2 regions of the Shouchella sp. JSM 1781072 genome follow, and region 1 is predicted to be linked to the other one. Evidence: a T-box and tRNA genes for the amino acid it is inferred to sense, from the RefSeq annotation. Region 1 holds a T-box; the other holds one or more tRNA genes.

Evidence for each region. A T-box is a leader RNA that pairs with one kind of tRNA and senses whether it is charged. The one in region 1 lies ahead of tyrS (tyrosine--tRNA ligase), so its partner is inferred to be a tRNA-Tyr.
Region 2: it has a tRNA-Tyr gene. The T-box ahead of tyrS (tyrosine--tRNA ligase) is inferred to sense a tRNA for this amino acid. The anticodon was not compared.

What each region holds. Positions count from the first base shown of each region.
Region 1 covers NZ_JBHFQE010000001.1:339,640-350,136, forward strand. Annotated here, with positions in the region: gene acsA (acetate--CoA ligase) at 1-306, shown strand, start outside; gene ACE1TH_RS01800 (transglycosylase domain-containing protein) at 359-2,854, opposite strand; T-box leader at 2,960-3,166, shown strand; gene tyrS (tyrosine--tRNA ligase) at 3,211-4,455, shown strand; gene rpsD (30S ribosomal protein S4) at 4,550-5,152, opposite strand; gene ACE1TH_RS01815 (GAF domain-containing protein) at 5,365-5,862, opposite strand; gene refZ (forespore capture DNA-binding protein RefZ) at 6,031-6,663, shown strand; gene hisJ (histidinol-phosphatase HisJ) at 6,649-7,449, opposite strand; gene ezrA (septation ring formation regulator EzrA) at 7,640-9,337, shown strand; gene ACE1TH_RS01835 (cysteine desulfurase family protein) at 9,446-10,497, shown strand, end outside.
Region 2 covers NZ_JBHFQE010000002.1:773,256-783,752, reverse strand. Annotated here, with positions in the region: gene ACE1TH_RS13630 (AbgT family transporter) at 1-597, shown strand, start outside; gene ACE1TH_RS13625 (hypothetical protein) at 643-984, opposite strand; gene ACE1TH_RS13620 (polysaccharide deacetylase family protein) at 1,298-2,029, shown strand; gene ACE1TH_RS13615 (YjcZ family sporulation protein) at 2,150-2,305, opposite strand; tRNA gene ACE1TH_RS13610 (tRNA-Glu) at 2,510-2,581, shown strand; rRNA gene rrf (5S ribosomal RNA) at 2,632-2,747, shown strand; tRNA gene ACE1TH_RS13600 (tRNA-Val) at 3,006-3,081, shown strand; tRNA gene ACE1TH_RS13595 (tRNA-Tyr) at 3,096-3,180, shown strand; tRNA gene ACE1TH_RS13590 (tRNA-Gln) at 3,190-3,264, shown strand; tRNA gene ACE1TH_RS13585 (tRNA-Lys) at 3,267-3,339, shown strand; tRNA gene ACE1TH_RS13580 (tRNA-Ala) at 3,374-3,446, shown strand; gene ACE1TH_RS13575 (aspartyl-phosphate phosphatase Spo0E family protein) at 3,509-3,682, opposite strand; gene sigW (RNA polymerase sigma factor SigW) at 3,835-4,398, shown strand; gene ACE1TH_RS13565 (zf-HC2 domain-containing protein) at 4,409-5,059, shown strand; gene cdaA (diadenylate cyclase CdaA) at 5,309-6,136, shown strand; gene ACE1TH_RS13555 (CdaR family protein) at 6,129-7,355, shown strand; gene glmM (phosphoglucosamine mutase) at 7,392-8,732, shown strand; gene glmS (glutamine--fructose-6-phosphate transaminase (isomerizing)) at 9,137-10,497, shown strand, end outside.

The sequences.
Region 1 (10,497 bases):
GTTGAAAGTAAACTTGTGGAACATCCAGCTGTTGCGGAAGCAGGAGTTATTGGGAAACCAGATCCTGTCCGTGGCGAAATTATTAAAGCGTTTATCGCCCTTCGAGATGGGTATGAAGTGACGGATGAGTTAAAAGAAGAGATTCGTCAATTTGTAAAAACCGGCTTAGCTGCACATGCGGCACCGAGAGAAATGGAGTTTCGTTCCTCCTTACCTAAAACTCGTAGTGGGAAAATTATGCGTCGCGTGCTCAAAGCATGGGAGCTTGACTTACCAACAGGTGATTTATCGACAATGGAAGATTAATGCATAGCAAAAGCTCCAAGTGCCTTAGCACTTGGAGCTTTTTATCGATCGATTACTCGTCTTCGTTATCGGTTTCGCTCTCATCCGAAGACGTTTCGTCCGTTTCATCATCTGTTGAAGGATCACTACTGTCTTCCGTATCGTCAGCTGCATCTTCATCTGAACTAGAGTCATCATCTGAGCTAGATTCGTCACTACTGTCTGAAGCGTCATCGTCACCCTCATCATCGGAAGATTGACGTTGTCTTAATTCTTCAAGCTGTCTTTGCATCGTGCTCTTTAGTTCAGATTGGAACGGTGCAAGTCCGTCAATACGAGAAAGCATGTCGTTGTTATACAGGTCGGTTGTGACTAACCCTTCTTCATCACAAACCGCATTAGAAGATCCACCTGTTAAGCCACACACACGTCGCTCGGTTAGTCCTCCTGGACGTTGGAATCGGGTTCCTTCTGCTGTCATTAAGTTCGGTTGAACATTATAAGCAGCATTGGCAAGATTTGCCCAGATGTTTTGCGTGCGTTCACCAGTAGACATTCCGTTGTGTCTATTTAGAAGTGGAGCTTCTGTGCTACCTGAATAGCCATTCCATACGCCTAACGATACGTATGGGTTCGTGGCAATAAACCAAGAGTCAATGTCTTTATTTGACGTCCCGGTCTTGCCTGCCCAATCAGCGCTAAAGTTTAACAAGCCTGGGACGCGGCTCGCCGTTCCACCACTTGTATTAACAACATCGCGCATCATATCAACTAACAGGTAGTTTGTTTGCGGGCTCACGAAGTCAAATTCTTCTTTTTCGTGTTCATATACGACTTCTCCGTCGTACGTTTCGATTTTCTCGATCATATAGGCGTCAGGACGTATGCCGTCGTTTGCAAATGCAGTATAAGCAGACACCATTTGTTCGACGGTTGCCCCACCACCGCCAATAGCGGCTGATTCATATGGCGGCATACCTGGTACACCTGCAGCTTCAATTAGATGATTTTTCATTTCGTCAGGTACATGCCACCAAGCACGAACGGCTGGGACATTTCGAGAGCGTATTAAAGATTCACGTACAGTTAAATTTCCAGCGTGCTGTAAATCAAAATTCCCTATTGGCTGCCCATTTGATCGATACGTATCCGGTGTATCGGGAATGACTAGCCCAGGTTGTGTGACACCAGCTTCCAAAGCGCCGGCAAACGGTAGAATCGGTTTGATCGTTGATCCTGGCGAGCGTAAACGAGTTGTATGATTTAACTGGTTGTCTAAATCTTCTTCTCGACCACCGACAAAGCTCAAAATCGCTCCTGTACGATTATCAATTAGAACCGCACCAACTTCTTCCCGGTCTCCGCTACTATTGTTAGGGCCAAAATAGTAATCCGATTCGCCAGCAGCTTCGTTCATTACCTCATACAGGTCTTCCTCAATCGTAGTTGAAATTTTGTAGCCACCGTTTTCGATGCGATTGCGGACATCGGTGCGCATTTCTTCTTCTTCTAAATTTTGCGCGCTCGCGCTTAGTTGATCCCATCCTTCAAACGCCTCTTTTTCCACAGAAAGAAGGGCTTCAGTAGCGCGGTCAAGAATTTCAGAAGTTAGTCTTGGGTTACGCGCCATTGGATCAGGCGCATATTCAATAAAGTCCGCTGCTAAATCATAGTCAAGTGCTTCATCGCGCTGTTCTTGATCAATGTAGCCACTTTCGTACATGCGGTTCAATACGGTGCGAAAACGATTAAATCCAGGTTGTAAGCCGTCTTCATCTTTTACTTCTGCATCACCTGTAAATGGCGTGTACCCAAACGGGCTTTGCGGCATTCCAGCTAAATAAGCAGATTGTGCAAGGTTTAAGTCTGAAGCTGGTACGCCAAAGATACCCATTGATGCGGCCTGCACACCTTCTACATTCCGACCAGAAGCATTTCGACCAAATGGTACAACGTTTAAATAGGCCTCTAAAATTTCGTCTTTTGTCATGAAGTGTTCTAAGCGCATAGCTAACATGATTTCCGTTGCTTTTCGGTCAAACGAGACTTCATTGGAGAGAACCTGTTGCTTAATTAGCTGCTGAGTCAGTGTGCTTCCTCCCGTTTGGACAGAAGCATTGGAGAGTTCTTGCATCGTTGCTCGAAGAAGTGCTTTAGGGACGATGCCTTCATGTTCATAAAAATGTTCATCTTCTGTTGCGATAATGGCCGTTTTTACATCATCCGCAATATCATCTAAGGTAATAATATCCCGTTCGACATCACTGCGAATTTTCCCTAAATACACGTCGTTCGCTAAGTAAATTTCACTTGTTTCTGTTAACGAGCCAACGTGCGTGCGCAAATCTTCTTCTGTATACTCTTCCTCGTCATGAACAAGAGAGGCGAAATACCCTGCAGCAGTCCCTCCTGCAAGGACAATCAGTAAAAAGCCTATGATAAGTGCTACGAGCAATAAATTCCAAATAACTTGGTAGGTAATGCCTACCTTGCGAAAAAATTGAATGTCTGAGAGCTTTTGATTCATTTGCTCAAAAGACTGCCTTACATTTAATAGAAAAGATTTCATGTTTTCCCCCCTATAATGGTGAGTATACCATAAATAGGATAGCGGGCATACACGTTCTGTTGACTTTGAAAACGAGGTGTGATAAAACTATGCTTATATCTAAATACACAAGCGTTGAAAAGCCGAAGTATGCTTATAAATGGTAGCAATAGAGAGCTAGCGGGTGGTGAAAGCTAGCACGATCGATAAGCAGAATTACAGCTGGGAGCTTTCTTTGTGTTTGACACAAGGACGGGAAGACCGTTATTTATTGAGTGGGAGGTTTATAAACCTTCAACGAGGGTGGTACCGCGACGAATGTTCGTCCCTTTTAGGGAGGAGCTTTTTTTGTGTTTAAAAATAGAGGAGGAAGAGAGATGACGGAAGAAAAACAGCTTACGGCTGAGCAAGCTAGATTAGTGGATGAACAGGTTGAGACCCTTATGCGTGGAGTGGTTGAAATTGTTCCTGAAGAAGCGTTTCGTAAAAAGATTGAAAAAAGTGTTCGCACAGGCAAGGCATTAAAGATAAAACTAGGGATGGACCCGTCTGCACCGGACGTGCATATTGGGCATACGGTTGTCTTACAAAAATTACGTCAGTTTCAAGATTACGGGCATCATATCCAATTGTTAATTGGGGATTTCACTGGGAAAATTGGCGATCCAACTGGTAAATCAGAAACGCGTAAAGTATTAACTGATGAACAAGTAAAACAGAATGCGCAAACGTATGTAGAACAATACGGCAAGGTGCTAGATATGGAGAAAACAGAAATTCTTTACAACTCTCAATGGTTAACCGAGCTTAAGTTTGAAGATGTGCTAAATTTAGCTGGTCAAATGACGGTTGCGCGAATGTTAGAGCGTGAAGATTTTAATAAACGCTATAAGTCAGGTCAGCCTATTTCGGTTCATGAATTTTTCTACCCGCTTATGCAAGGATACGATTCTGTTGCAATGGAAACAGACATCGAAGTAGGAGGAACGGATCAAACGTTTAACCTTCTGATGGGAAGACAGCTGCAAGATGCGTACGGTAAAGAAAAGCAGGTCATGATGACGTTGCCGTTAATTGAAGGACTCGATGGGGTCCGCAAAATGTCGAAGTCGCTGAACAACTACATCGGAATTGATGAAGCGCCAAATGAAATTTTCGGCAAATCGATGTCGATTCCAGATGAGCTAATGGTGAAATACTTTAAGTTAGCCACAGATGTACCAATGGAAGAAGTAAACAACATTGAAGCGGGTTTAAAAGATGGCTCGGTTCACCCACGTGATGCAAAAATGCGTCTTGGTCGAAAACTTGTTGAAATGTACCACGGGGAAGAAGCAGCTAAAGAAGCGCAAAGCTATTTTGAAACGGTCTTCCAAAAGCGAAATCTTCCTACTGATTTACCAGTTGTGGAATGGACTGGCGAACAAACCGTATCATTGATTGATATGCTTGTTGAATTAAAGCTCCAAAATTCAAAAGGTGAAGCGCGCCGCATGATTCAAGGTGGCGGTGTGAAAATCAACGAGGAAAAGCAGGAAGATCTTCAAGCGATGATTACGGTAGAAGATGGCATGATTGTTCAAGTAGGAAAACGAAAATTTGCTAAACTAAGCGTTTCTTAATAGAAGTAAAAAGTGCTGCCCCTCTGGCAGTGCTTTTTTTATACACGAATAAAAAAACGTCCACCTTACTAGGCGGACGCTTCTTACAAACGTATTAACGAGAATACCACTCAACGATAAGCGCTTCTGTGATTTCAGCAGGAAGCTCAGAACGCTCTGGGAAACGTGTGTACGTTCCTTCAAGCTTTTCTTCATCAAATGATACGTATGCTGGTGTGAAGTCATTTACTTCTAGAGATTCTTTTACCGCAGAAAGGGTACGAGAACGCTCACGAAGAGAAATTGCTTGACCAGGCTTTACACGGTAAGATGGGATATCTACACGAGAACCATCTACTGTTACGTGACCGTGGTTAACAAGTTGACGTGCCGCACGACGTGTACGAGCAAGACCTAAACGGTAAACAAGGTTGTCTAAACGAGACTCAAGAAGAACCATGAAGTTCTCACCGTGGATCCCTGACATTTTGCCAGCATCGTTGAAGATACGAACGAATTGACGCTCATTTACGCCATACATATGACGAAGCTTTTGCTTCTCTTGAAGCTGAAGCGCGTATTCGGATAATTTTTTACGTTGGTTTGGACCGTGTTGACCTGGAGCGTAAGGACGCTTAGCAAGTTCTTTACCAGTGCCGCTTAGTGAAACACCAAGGCGACGAGATAGTTTCCAAGATGGACCTGTATAACGAGACATAAGTAGTCTCCTCCTTGTTATTTTGATTTGCAAAATAACAACCTGTCTGACAATCTCTGAATGCAGGTTATTCCATTTTCATGTACCTTCGCTTCGACAGCTAGAAGTTACACAGTACACCTCATACCTTGCAGCCGCGAGGAATGGAATAAAACAAACAACAGTTTGTCTCGGCTGTCTTTCACACCGAATAATCATAACCGAAATACCGTTTAAAAGTCAAGGTTTGCGTTTAAGAAAGGTTCAATCGTTGCAACAAATTGTTCTAAATAGACTTGGTCCTCTTCTGAAAAGCGATCTTTTATTGGGCTATCAATGTCTAATACGCCAATCACGGTGCCGTTTTGACGAACGGGTATGACAATCTCAGAATTCGATGCGGCATCGCATGCAATATGGCCTGGAAAAGCATGAACGTCTGCAACACGCATCGTTTGATTTTTAGAAACAGCTGTCCCGCATACTCCTTTACCAATGGAGATACGTGTGCAGGCTGGTAATCCTTGAAAAGGTCCTAATACGAGCTCATTTTCTTTTAACAAGTAAAATCCAACCCAATTAATATCACCTAAAAATTGTCCAAGAAGGGCACTTGCATTTGCATAGTTTGCGAGTGTGCTTGTTTCGTCTTCAAGCAAGGCCTTTGCTTGTTTTAACAATAATTCATATGCGTCTTTTTTGTTATCTGAGTACGTGTTCGTCGTAAACATGACAGATTCTCCTTTTAATATACATTAATCGCCTTTAAATCACGGGTTTTGTCTAAAAGTATTTGTTCTAAAATCCCAAGCTGAACAGGAGCTCGAGAATAGGAGAGCGAATACAGGTAGGAAGATGAGAAGGGTTTGAAAAAACCAACTTTACTCGGAGGTGACCTAATGAGTGATCAAACCAAAGAGTCCATTAAACATGCGGCTACCCGTTTATTTTATACACATGGCTATCATGGGACGTCGGTTCGAGATATTGCGAAAGAAGCTTCCGTCAATTCTGCGCTCATTTCCTACTATTTTGGAGGGAAACAACCATTATTTGAAACGTTAATGATCGAATTCTTTGAAGGTTATATTCAATCTATAGAAGAAGCCATGTATCAAGCAAATGTTGACGTCGATGCTGTGCTACCCAAATTATTTAAACACGTATTTACGTATCAACAGTCACGCCATTTATTAGCTAGAATGGCTCATCGTGAAATGACGATGGACTCGACCCTTGTTCGTGAAGTGATGAGTACGTATTTAAGGAAAGAGCAGTTCCTGTTAGAACAAATTATTCATGTGTACCTTGATCGGAAGCAACTAAAGCGGATTCCGGTTGACTTAACCGTGCTTCATTTACGGAATATGTTAACACTCCCGTTCTCTTCTCCACAATATTTACGTGAGTTATTTTTACTAGCGCCAGATGATCATTTGTTTATGAAACGGTATGTGTCTCATGCAGAACAGTGGATGAAGTCATTGCTACAGACAAAAGATACGAAGCGCCTTCACTTAGTCCGAGGGTAAAAGCGCCGTTTGACCACTTTGTAGACCAGAGACTGTATGAGCGTCGGACCCGTAAAGAAGTGGAATGCCCATCTTTTTAGCTACACGGGCAATTGGAAGAGGCGGGTACGTTTCTAAGCAATCTGGCTTGTTCATGCCGGCGCCGTTATAATCAAGCTGGAGCCCTTGGGCTTGAACTTCATTCAGGATCTCCATCCATTCCTGTTCAAAAAAATGACTCGCAGGGTATCGTCGTTGATATTTACGACAAAGAGTCATATGGCCGATTCGCTTTGGTTTGTACTTGCCTAAGTTTGCTTTAAGGGAGCGAAAGACTGTCTGATAATACAGCTTATAAACGGCATCGATACTACCTAGTTTGTTAGCGAGTGAAGCAAATGCGTCGGAACTAAAATCCATACAAGTATAGGCTGAATCAGTTTGAAGAAAATGAACCGATAGAATGCTGTCTTCTAAATGTGGACCGAATTCATTTAGCAACTCTTTCGTTTCCTCTTCATAGCCAGCAATATAATCAACTTCCATTCCCGTGAGTATGCGCAGTGAGCCCGCATACTCTTTTTTTAATTGCTCAATCGCAGAAAAGTAGGCACTCACGTCATGTATAGGCATGGCACTATCTTGTTCAGGTGTTGGGTCTACGAAAGTTGAAGGAAGTGGCGCGTGTTCGGTAAATGTTAGCTGCTTGATTCCCTTTTTGATGGCTTCTTCACAATAAGCAGCCATCGTATCATTAGAGCCATGGGGACAATACGGGCTATGAACATGCCCATCGCGTACGTGCATAAGAACCCTCCTTATTCGTGTGTTGTGACGAAGAAATGACTCAAATGTTAAAAATGTGAAATTTGTCGGCGAGCGATGTGTTGAATCTGCACACAAACTGTCGCTTTCATGATATTATAATACGTATTAGATATCGGATAAACTAGAAAGTTAGCAAAGTAGGAAAGAGCTTGTCGGAAGGGAGTCTCCAGTGAATATAATCATAACCATTGTTGTCGTCTTACTAGTCATTATTGTGATTGGCACAGTTGCTGGCATTTTGATTAGGCGAACAATACATAAATCAGTTGATGAATTAGACAATCGTAAAAACCAAATTTTAAATCGAAACATTTCAGAAGAAATATCAAAAGTGAAAAAGCTGAAGATGTCTGGTGAAACGGAACAGAAATTTGAAAGTTGGCGTAAAGACTGGGATGAAATACTTGAATCCATTTTACCTAGCATTGAAGAGCAACTCGTTGAAATTGAAGAACTAGCAGGAAAGTACCGCATTACAAAAGCGAAAGATCAATTGAAATGGGCGGAAAATCGTTTGATTTCTGTTGAACAACAGCTGGACGTAATGGTTGAGGATATTGATAAACTCGTTTCTGCTGAAGAAAAGAATCGAAGCGAGATCGCTTCAATTAAAGAACTTTATCAAGACTTGTCCACTGAACTGTTGAAAAAAAGAGGCTCATTTGGAGAGACGATTCAAGCTCTTGATGAAGTCATGACGAATACGAAACAAGCGCTAGTAGCGTTTGAAGAGTCAACACAAAATGGAAGTTACTTGCAGGCGCGAAAACAACTGCTTGAAACGAAAGACTCTCTTTATAGTTTAAATGAAAAGATGGAGCGGATTCCGTATCTTCTCATGCAAGTAAGATCGACCCTTCCAGGAGAACTGTCTAATCTCCAATTAGGCATTAAAGAGATGGAAGAAGACGGGTATCATCTTGAGACATTCTCGTTTCATTCAAAAATTGCTACGTTCAAGGAAGAAATTGACAAGGCATACATAGCTCTTAAAACGCTAGAAGTGGATGAGGCGGCGGCAACACTTGAAGACGTACAAGCTGAAATTGATAGCATGTATGAAACGTTGGAAAAAGAAGCGACGTATAAGAGTAAGTTACTCGCACAAATTCCTGTATTGAAAGCGGAAATTGAAAAAGCGAATAAGAATATGAAGCAGTTGTTAGATGAGACGACTCAAGTTGAAAAAAGTTATATGATCGCAAGTGAAGAGGTCCAGCTTCAGCAAACCCTTCAAAAAGATTTGCGAAATGTACAAAGTCAGTTAACCGTCATTATGGACGTCTTTGAAAACCAAAAGCAAACATTCTCATCTATTTTTGAGATGACCGAAGACTGGCGTATTCAAATGGAAGAGCTGTCAACCGGCATTGAAGAAAGCATTGATCGGCTTAGAAGACTGCGAAAAGACGAACTCCAAGCTCAAGAGACCGTAAGTCAATTAAGAGAACTTGTGCTTGAGTCAAAGCGCTTGCTCTATAAAAGTAATCTGCCAGGTGTACCTGTTACCTACGTGGAAACACTGGATGAAGCAGAAGCAAAAATTAACAAAGCGCTAGAAGCACTCCAGTCATTTCCCCTTGAAATGAGTCAAGTAGAAGCCCTCGTCCAAGAAGCGTCTGTTGTTGTTGAAAAAAATAGCAACGATATTCGAGAAATGGTGGAAACAGCGCAAATGGCCGAGCTTGCCATTCAATATAGCAATCGTTATCGTGGGCAGGATGAATCCGTGCGAAAAGAGCTTGATGAAGCGGAGCAAGCCTTCTTACAGTATGATTATGAAAAAGCACTGTCGATTGTCCAACATGCAGTTCAACGCTATGAGCCAGACTTAATGAACAAAGTGTCAAAACATATGAGTGCATAAACGAAGCTGAAAAACAGCTTCGTTTTTTGTCTGCAGTAGCTTCATTTCTGTGCTAAGATAAGCTTTGATTGTTCAAGCACAATTGGTTACCAATAAAGGAGTTCGTCCATGATCTATTTAGATAACAGTGCAACAACACGACCATATAAAGAAGTGTTAGACTTATATACAAAAATTTCGTATGACTACTTTGGCAACCCTTCTTCTTTACATTCGCTAGGGATGGAAGCCGAGCAGGTGATGAATCATGCTAGGAAAAAAATAGCACGATTTTTACAGTGCCGAACGGACCAACTTGTTTTTACAAGCGGAGGAACAGAGGCAAATGTACTTGCAATCAGAGGGGTTGTTTCAACGAGTAAACGATCTCACATCATCACAACCACTGTTGAGCATGCATCGGTTTACGAGAATATTCGCCAATTAGAAAAAGAAGGGCATGACGTTACGTATATTCAAGCTGATTCGTTTGGAAGGGTGACGGTGAAGCAAGTAGAAGATGCGATTCAAAAAAACACAATCTTAGTGAGTATTGGGCATGTTCAAGGGGAGCTAGGAACGATTCAGCCGATTGAGGAAATTGCCAAGCTGATTCTTTTGTATCCGCGGATTCACCTACATGTGGATGCCGTTCAAAGTCTGTTGAAAATCCCAATGGATCCCGACATCATAAAATCAATTGATTTTATGACGTTATCTGCTCATAAAATTCATGGAACGAAAGGGACAGGCGTTCTGTACGCTCGCAACCCTTCTGTGCTGACAGCAGTGATGCGTGGGGGAAAGCAAGAACAAGCATTACGACCAGGAACAGAGCATCTTGCAGGTGCAGCTTGTTTTGCAAAAGCATTAGAAATGGGCGAAAACGGTGCAGCAAAAAACCACCAACGTTTACACAGTTTTCGTGACAAGCTTCATAAAGCACTCGCATCGATTGAAGGGGTGTCGATCAATAGCCCGGAGCAAGATGGTGCCCCACATATTCTTAATATGTCGATTCCAAAAATTAAAGCAGAAGTACTTGTACAATCTCTTTCGAAAGAAGGTATTTACGTATCGACTCAATCGGCATGTTCAACGAAGACAGGTGCACCAAGTCGGATTTTACTTGGTGCAGGTCATGATCACGTTCGAGCAGAGTCCGCTATTCGGGTAAGTAT
Region 2 (10,497 bases), on a different contig from region 1:
TTAATTCCTGGTCTTGTTTACGGGATTACAACAAAAGAGATTCGTAGCGATAAAGATGTGGCAAAGCAAATGACAGACACGATGGCATCGATGGGGATGTTCATAGTGTTAGCCTTTACGGCTGGTCAATTTGTGTCGTTCTTCGGTCAATCAAACTTAGATCTTGTTCTAGGTATTAATGGCGGAGAATTGCTGACTTCACTTAATATTGATGGCATTCCAGTTATTATCGGGTTCATTTTAATTACAGCCACTTTAAATCTCTTTATTGGAAGTGCTTCTGCAAAGTGGGCGATGATGGCACCAGTGTTTGTTCCGATTATGATGCAGACAGGGTATTCTCCTGAGTTAGCACAAGCGGTTTACCGCGTGTCGGATTCGGCGACAAATATTATTACACCATTAATGACGTACTTTGCAATGATTATTGCATTTGCACAAAAATATGATAAAAAGATGGGAATAGGAACGTTAATTTCGACAATGGTACCGTTCTCGATTTTCTTCTTACTAGCATGGGTGATTATGCTCTTAGTCTGGATCTTCTTAGGCGTGGAGCTAGGGCCGAATGCACCGATTTATTACGATCCTTCTTAAGAAAATGGACACCTTCTCTTACGTTGAGGAGGTGTCTTTATTGGGTTACAAGGTAAACTGTAGAAGCTCTTCTACATCGGCAACGAGCAAGATGAGACCATCAACTTCTTCTATTGATATGCTGTGTTCATCCAAGCGATCTTGAATGCTTTTTATATTAATCGTAAACGTATTTGGCGAAGATCCGATTATTAGCTCGTTCATCGTCACGGTGACATTCATTTGGTCAGGGTCAAAATCCTCTCGTGCTTGTTTATAAAAGGGAGCTTGCGCCGTTAGCGTAAGTGTTTGTTTGTCTGTCTCGATGTCGACCTCTTTTAATGAAACCACGATCCAAATAGGAACTTCGACGCCGTCGTGGTAATCGTAATAGACGGTAAATGACATAAGCTAACCCTCCTCCTGTTTTCTCTATAGTTTACAATGATTTTCTTGTTTCGGCTAAAGAGCAAAGGGGAAAAGGGTGGCGAGGTGAAGAAATGGGTGAATTGGTAATCATCAAATATTGTGGGTTCTGTGATGCGCCACTTCGTAAAGATGGGCGATGTAAAAGTTGTGGACGAGACCGCGGAAAATAAAGAACGTACATAGTTAGGATCGAGCGACGTCAAAAGGCGAGCGCTCTTTTTCTTGCGAAATGGACATAAAAAAGCGCGTTGTAACAAAAGCTAAAAGATATCACGTAAAAGGAGCCTATTTAATGATGAAAAACCGAATCATGTTGATCCTCAGTTTGTTGATGGTTTGTTCGTTTTTAACGAATGAAGCACTAGCTCAAACGGTCCCGCTTCCGCAATTGCAAGGAGAGTTTCCGAATAATGTATTTGTGAATGGAGATCGTTCAAGTAACCAGATTGCGTTAACGTTTGATGATGGGCCGGATGCGCGCTTTACAGGACAAGTGTTGGATAAGCTTGAAACGTACAATGTTCCGGCAACTTTTTTTGTGTTAGGTATGCGAGTGAATGATGATCCTGAATTGCTTAGTCGGGTACAGGCAGGTGGACATGAGATTGCCAACCATACATATTCACATCCAAACTTAACGGATTTAAGTGTGGCAGAGCTTGAGCAAGAAGTGAATCAAACAAATGAAGCGATTGAAAGTGTAACCGGATCAACGACGAGCTTATTCCGCCCACCATATGGCTTTATTACGAGAGAACAAACAGAGCGTCTTGTTGCATTAGACTACTCTATTATCGGATGGGATGTAGACACGCTAGATTGGTCTGGTATTCCAGCTGCAGAAGTGGCGGAGACAGTTTTAACGAATACGCAATCAGGCAGTATTATTTTAATGCATGATGGTGGGGACGTAGATACGGAAAACCCAGAAATTTATTCTGCTGATGCACTGGATGAGATTATTCCAGCTTTACAAGAACAAGGGTATACGTTTGTCACGGTATCAGAGTTAATTGGAAGATAAGCATTTTTACATGGGTATCATTTATGTAGAGCGTGTCTATAGAAACACTAAAAACAACCGACTCGAAATTGAGTCGGTTGTTTAACAAACGTTTCAACGTCTGCATGTGGGGTGCACGAGTTAGTTTACGTAAGCCGCTCCAATGATAATTAAAAGAATAAATAAGACAACGATTAGCGCGAATCCGCCACCGTAACTGCCGCCACCGCCACAAGCACCGCCTACTGGTCCGTAGCCGTATCCTTCATAGCCGTAACCTCCGCCGTAGTAACCCATGTGTGTACACCACCTTTGCATTAGGAATAATATACCCTATGCGAAAATCCATTTTTGGCGACAAATCTGGGCAAATGAATTTAAAAGAAGTGAATAAAAGCAGAAAAATGCGTTTATACTAGGCAAGGAAATTCATTTAAAAAAATATAAAAAAACTATTGCGCAGACGAAATCGATTTGTTATTATATAACTTGTCAGTAAGCGGCCCGTTGGTCAAGCGGTTAAGACACCGCCCTTTCACGGCGGTAACACGGGTTCGAATCCCGTACGGGTCATTGTAATATTATTTGTTTACAATGTGCTTCTGTCGGGTAAATAATATTAGTCTGGTGGTAATAGCAAAGAGGTCACACCCGTTCCCATGCCGAACACGGTCGTTAAGCTCTTTTGCGCCGATGGTAGTTGGGGGCTTCCCCCTGTGAGAGTAGGACATTGCCAGGCTTACATAATTAGCAAAGGTAAGCAAGAAGTTCGAGGACAAGAAATGCTTGAAGAAGGGAGTGTACATCAGTACACGACTGACTGAAAGACATGAATTGGACAAAGAAATTCGTGGCTTATCTGAATTAAATAAGTAGCAAAGAGAAGCAAGAAGTTCGAGGACAAGAAATGCTTGAAGAAGGGAGTGTACATCAGTACACGACTGACTGAAAGACATGAATTGGACAAAGAAATTCGTGGCTTATCTGAAGCTAAAATGGAGGATTAGCTCAGCTGGGAGAGCACCTGCCTTACAAGCAGGGGGTCGGCGGTTCGATCCCGTCATCCTCCACCATACTTTCCAAATGTGGAGGGGTAGCGAAGTGGCTAAACGCGGCGGACTGTAAATCCGCTCCCTCCGGGTTCGGCGGTTCGAATCCGTCCCCCTCCACCATTTAATGATTGGGCTATAGCCAAGCGGTAAGGCAACGGATTTTGATTCCGTCATTCCCTGGTTCGATCCCAGGTAGCCCAGCCATCGAGCCATTAGCTCAGTTGGTAGAGCATCTGACTTTTAATCAGAGGGTCGAAGGTTCGAATCCTTCATGGCTCATACGAAAACGACTTGTATAAGTCGTTTTTTGTTAGGGGCCTTAGCTCAGCTGGGAGAGCGCCTGCTTTGCACGCAGGAGGTCAGCGGTTCGATCCCGCTAGGCTCCATATGAAGAGAAGAAAGCGACCAGCTGCGTGGTCGCTTTCTTTTTATGAAAAGATCAATTGATTTATGTTTGGGTATTGGAAAGGTTTTCGTATTGATTGAGCAGGCTATCTAGCTTTCGACTCAATCTCAACATATGCGGAGAATTTAAAGAATACACTGTCGCTGAGTCGTTTAGTTCCATTCGTACGTCTTCAATTGAACGTGATAATGGACAAACAAGATGCGCATTCGACATAGCCATACCTCCCTTTCTTTATTAAGAAACAATTCGGTGTAAAAAGAGAAAAATCCTTCCATAATTAAGAAAAAAGTTAATTTTTCTGTTATTATAAAAAACGAAACTTAATTCTAGTATCTTCCGTAAGTTACATATAGGTAGGGGATGTCATGGATTCGTTAACAAAGCGCTTAATTTCGGAAATTAAACAGGGTGATGACCAAGCATTTTCAGAGTTAGTTGATTTGTACAAAGATAAGGTTTATCAAGTTGCCTATCGGATGGTGGGCCATCCTCAAGAGGCGCAAGATGTGGCGCAAGAGGCATTTCTTAGAGTATATACAAATCTAGATAAATACGATGTGAATCGTAAATTTTCTACGTGGGTCTTTCGGATCGCTACAAATGTAGCAATTGATCGTTTGAGGAAGCGGAAGCCGGATGTTCATTTACAGGACAATGTAAAAGGAACGGAAGCGATCACGTATGAGTCACAGCTTGCCGCAACAGATGATTTACCAGAGGATCAAGTGGTTCAGTTAGAATTACAGGATTGGATTCAATCTGAAATTAATTATTTACCGCCTAAATATCGAACGGCTATTATTTTAAAGTACTTAGAAGACTTATCTTTAAAAGAAATTAGTGAAGTTATGGACTTGCCAGTTGCAACAGTGAAAACTCGAATTCATCGCGGTCGTGAAGCGTTACGCAAACGTATGCGACATGTTTAAATAAGGAGGAGTGGCACACATTATGAACTGTCATTCTTACAATGAACTGATACACATTTATTTAGATGGGGATGCAACGCACGAGCAAAAGGAACAGTTATATGCTCATTTAGAAACGTGTTCCCATTGTCAAACTCATGTAAACGAACTGAAGAAGTCGATTGCTTTTATTCAGAGTTCGTCTCATATAGAAGCGCCTGCTAATTTTACAACAGGTATTATGGCAAATTTGCCGAAAAAGAAAAAGAACGGACCAAAAGTCAAACGTTTTTTGAAGAAGCATCCAATTTTAGTTGCTGCTGCGGTATTTGTTCTGATGATGTCCACGGCAGTGTTTTCAACGTGGAATCAAAATGATGGCATTGTGGTTTCTGGGAATGGTCCATTTGTCATTAATAAGGAAACCGGTGTTGTGACTGTACCAGAGGGCGCGGTAATTGAAGGTGATTTGATGGTGCGGAATGGCGAATTAGAGCTTGAGGGGGAAGTTCGCGGGGATATTCTTTTATTAAATAGTTCTTTTAACAAGGATTCTCTCTATGCGTCGCCTAACCAAGTGACCGGCGAAATCGAAGAAGTTGATCAATTTTTATCATGGATTTGGTATAACACGAAAGGCTTTTTTACCGATGTGTTTGGATTCCTCAATGGGGATAGCTGATAATTTGACGGAAACGAAGCGCCTCAGCTGAAGTTAGGCTTAGGTTTAATATCGGGAAATGATCAGTGGTTTGATCGAATTTAAATAAGAACAAACGTAAAAGAACATGGGGTTTCTGTGTAAAACGGGAACTCCTTTAACTTTATAAGAAGATAATGGTATAATGATAACGTTTGACACTGATTTGTATAGCAATGGTAAGTTGTGTCAAAAGTATAAAGAAGAGTTTGTTTATGTGGAGGGGCGGATATGCTTTCTGCTAATCTTGATCAGTTTCCGTGGCTAGTATATATCGGGCAAATTGTCGATATTTTACTTGTTACATATGTGGTTTATAAATTAATTATGATTATACGCGGCACCCGGGCGGTTCAGCTGGTTAAAGGGATTGTTGCGATCTTTATTGTCTGGTTTATTAGTAATTTTCTTGGCTTGAGTACGTTAGAGTTTATCACGAGACAGACGGCTACGTTTGGCTTGTTAGCGATTATTATTATTTTCCAACCGGAATTAAGAAGAGGGCTTGAACAACTTGGTCGGAGTCGACTCTTTAATAGTCGTTCTGCGCAAAAAGACGATGCGTTAAAGCCGACGATCGATGCGTTAGTAAAAGCATCGGTGTATATGGGAAAACGAAGAATTGGTGCATTGATTTCAATTGAGCGTGAAACAGGTTTAAATGATTATGCGGAATCTGGGATCCCACTAAATGCGAATATTTCTTCAGAGTTACTAATAAATTTGTTTGTTCCAAACACTCCTTTGCATGACGGTGCGATTGTGTTGAAAAATGATAAGATTCTTGCGGCAGGTTGTTATTTACCGTTATCTGAAGATAGTTCGATTTCAAAAGAGCTTGGAACTCGGCACCGAGCGGCCCTTGGTGTCAGTGAGGTCACTGATGCGGTTACTATTATTGTGTCTGAAGAAACAGGGGCGATTTCAATTTCGAAAAGAGGAACGCTCTATCGAGATTTAACAAAGGAACAGCTGCAAGATTTGTTGGAACAAAACTTATTAAAGCCTTCAACAACTACCGAAACACGCTGGCAGTGGGGAGGTAAAAAAGATGGATAGAATGTTAAATAGTATTTGGTTTGTAAGGATTTTGGCGTTTTTTATTGCATTAATGCTTTTCTTTATGGTGAATCAAAGCAACATTGGCTCTCCTTCTTTATTACCAGACACGCCCAGTGCCCCGTTTGTGATTGAAGATGAGTCTGTTGAAGTGATTTATGATGAAGAGCGGTTTGAACTTGTTGAAGAGCCGGGAGCAGTGGATGTTGAACTTCGAGGTTCACAAGTCTCTATCTCTTTGTTTCAAATTACAAGCAATCGTTCAACCGAAGTGTTTGTGGATGCGTCAGACATAGAAGAAGAGGGCAGGCATCAGCTAGCCGTCAGTCACCGGAATTTCCCAAGTGATCTGTCGGTTTCAATTGAGCCGCAGGTGGTATCTGTGACGTTAAGAGAACGTCAAACCGCTTCTTTTTCTGTGGATGTGCAGCTCGAAAATGAAGATGATGTTGCTGAAGATAACTCATTAGGATCTCCTATTGTCAGTCCGCTAAATGTAAACGTGACAGCGAATAGAGAGACCATCGAAGCAATTGAAGATGTGTATGTTTATGTAGATTTAACAGGTGCAGATGAAACGATAGAAGATGAGTTCCCTGTCCATTTTTATAATGAAGAAGGGCATCAACTTGATGTTCAATCGGATCCGCAGTTTGTAAATGTTACGGTGCCCTTAACGAGCCCGAATAAACTCGTACCCGTTAAGTTAATACGAGAAGATGAATTACCTGATGGATTAAGTTTTGAGGACGTAACGATTTATCCGAATGAAGTAACCGTATATGGGTCCGCAGAAGATCTTGAAACGGTTGACTTTGTTGAGAGTGAACCGATTGATTTAACAAGTATTGAGGAAAGTGGTGAACTCACTATTCCCCTTGAAGTTCCGGATGAAGTAGAGCGAATTGATCCAGAGCAAGTGACTGTTGATTTTACGCTTGCTGAAGAAGAGGAACTTGTTTTTCAATCGATTCCAATTGAAATTACAGGCGCAGACGCTGCGGTGAATTTTCATAGCGAGGCACCAAACACAGTTGATGTAACGGCATTCGGCTCGCAGTCAAGGTTGAATGATTTGCTTGATGAGGATATCCAAGTAAGTGTCGATGCATCGGGTACGCACGCTGGAGACCAGGAATTTCCCTTAAATGTTACTGGTCCTTCGTATATTCGGTTTGAACTTGATGAAAATGAAACGGTATTGCGCTTTAGCGAATAGTGTGTAAGAGTGAGTTGTAGAAGAAGGAGCGATTGCATGGGTAAATATTTTGGAACGGACGGCGTAAGAGGTGTAGCAAATACGGAGTTAACTCCTGAGCTTGCCTTTAAACTTGGTCGTGCTGGTGGATATGTTCTAACAAAAGAAGCGAGTCAACCAAAAGTTTTAATTGGTCGAGATACACGTATTTCTGGGGAAATGCTTGAAGCGGCATTGGTTTCAGGACTTATTTCAATAGGTGTTGAGGTGATGCGGATTGGTGTGATTTCGACACCTGGCGTGGCGTTTTTAACAAAGCAGTTAAGTGCTACTGCAGGTGTTATGATTTCGGCATCTCATAATCCAGTTGAAGACAATGGGATTAAATTCTTTGGTTCGGACGGTTTTAAACTTCGGGATGCACAAGAAGCGGAAATCGAATCGTTAATTGATGGCGAAGATACGATGCCACGACCAATTGGTAGTGCGCTCGGTCAAATCAATGACTATTTTGAAGGTGCACAAAAATACATGCAATTTCTGAAGCAAACGGTAGAGGGCGATTTTGAAGGGATTCATGTTGCGATTGACTGTGCCAATGGATCGGCTTCATCCCTTGCAACACATGTCCTTGCTGATTTAGAAGCGGATATTTCTTCGATGGGGGCGTCACCAGATGGTACAAATATCAATAATTGCTGCGGCTCCACTCATCCAGAAGGATTAGCAAAGCTAGTAGTTGAAAAAGAAGCAGACATCGGTCTTGCTTTTGATGGTGATGCGGATCGATTAATCGCGGTAGATGAAAAAGGAAATATTGTGGATGGCGATCAGATTATGTACATTGTTGCGAAGTATTTCAGTGAACAAGGGAAATTAAACAACAATACGGTAGTGGCGACGGTCATGAGTAATCTCGGCTTCCATAAAGGATTAGAAGCAAAAGGCATACAGACGAAACAGACGGCTGTTGGCGATCGTTATGTAATGGAAGAAATGCGTAATGGGAACTACAACTTAGGCGGTGAACAATCTGGCCATATCATTTTCCTTGAGCATAATACAACTGGTGATGGGCTTTTATCGGGTGTACAGTTGATTCATATTATGAAACAATCCGGTAAACCTTTGTCAGAGCTTGCTGGCGAGATGGAAACGTTCCCGCAGTGTTTAATTAATGTTCGAGTGACAGATCGTGATGCGGTTAAAGAGAACGAAAACGTAAAAGCCATCATTGCAGAAGTAGAAGAAGAAATGGCTGGAGAAGGTCGCGTGCTTGTACGTCCTTCAGGCACAGAGCCACTTGTTCGAGTTATGGTAGAAGCGAAAACAGATGAGCTTTGTGAAACCTATGTGAACCGAATTGTTGATGTTGTAAAAGCTGAGCTCGGTGCATGATACAACCCATCCTCCTAATCACGGAGGGTGGTTTTTTATTGATGTTTAACACGATTTTAGCCATGATCGACACAAAAGAAAAAGAACCGCATAAATTAAAATGTGAAGAACCATTGAACTTAATTGACGTGTGTTCTTCATTCCTATAATATGGAACTTGTACGAAAATGAGAAGCGTACAATAAAGCGCCAGGACTGACGAGAGATCAGTTGACGAGGAAGAGGGCTAATCGACAATCGGCGGGTTCCCTCCGGCTGCGTGTGACAGTCGCAAGCTTTTGTAAAAAACATTGAGGTGACTTAATGCACAAAAACAAAAGCCGCACACAAACAACAAAAAAACAAAGAGTGGGGGTAAGTCTGCCCCTACGGAGTCTTGCTCCTACATCGGGAGGAAACGGATTATGTGTGGAATTGTTGGTTACATCGGAAATGAAGATGCAAAAGAGATCTTACTGAACGGACTAGAAAAGCTAGAGTATCGTGGCTATGACTCTGCTGGGATTGCAGTTCGGACAGAAGACGGCACGCATGTTTTTAAAGAAAAAGGACGAATTGCGACATTGCGTGACGCAGTTGATATGGATGTTGAAACGACTGTAGGGATTGGACACACTCGTTGGGCGACCCATGGTGTACCGAGTCAGTTAAACGCGCATCCACATCAAAGCTCTACAGAGCGCTTTACCCTTGTTCATAATGGGGTTATTGAGAACTATCAACAAATCAAGCGTGAGTATCTTCAAGATGTACAGCTTCATAGTGACACGGATACGGAAGTCATTGTTCAGTTTATTGAACAGCTTTCAAAAGATGGCTTAACAACAGAAGCTGCAGTAAGCAAAGCACTCTCTATGATGAAGGGTTCTTATGCGATTGCGCTTCTCGATAAAGAAGAGCCAGAAACGATTTTTGTAGGGAAAAATAAAAGTCCGCTTCTTATCGGCGTTGGAGACGGCGTAAACGTCATTGCGTCTGATGCCATGGCGATGCTTAACGTAACGGATCAGTTTGTTGAGATTATGGATGAAGAGCTTGTACTCGTGAAACGTGATGGCATTGAGATCAAAACGCTCAATGGAGAAGTACAAAATCGTCAACCTTACACAGCAGAGCTTGATGCGAGTGACATTGAGAAAGGCACATACGATCATTTCATGTTAAAAGAGATCGATGAGCAGCCAATTGTTATTCGTAACATCATTCAAAAATATCAACATGAAGATGGTTCAACACGTTTAGATGCAGATATTCGCGCAGCAATGCAAGAATCTGATCGCATTTATGTGATTGCAGCAGGAACGAGTTACCATGCTGGTTTAGTTGGGAAGCAGTTGCTTGAGCAAGTGGCAAACAAACCTACAGAAGTGCATATTGCAAGTGAATTCTTGTACAATATGCCGTTGTTATCAAAAAATCCACTCTTTGTCTTTATTTCACAAAGTGGTGAAACAGCAGACTCTCGCGGTGTACTTGTTGACGTGAAGAAAAAAGGCCACCGTACGTTAACGATTACGAACGTACCGGGTTCCACGCTTTCGCGTGAATCTGATTTCACGCTTCATACGTTTGCAGGTCCAGAGATTGCGGTTGCATCAACGAAAGCATACACAGCGCAAATGGCGGTACTAACATTACTAGCAGTTGATACAGCGTATGCAGAAGGAATTAAGCTTGATTTTGATCCAATTCAAGAATTAGGGATTGCGGCAAATGCGATGGAAGCGCTTTGTAGTCAAAAAGACGAGTTTGAAAAGATTGCAAA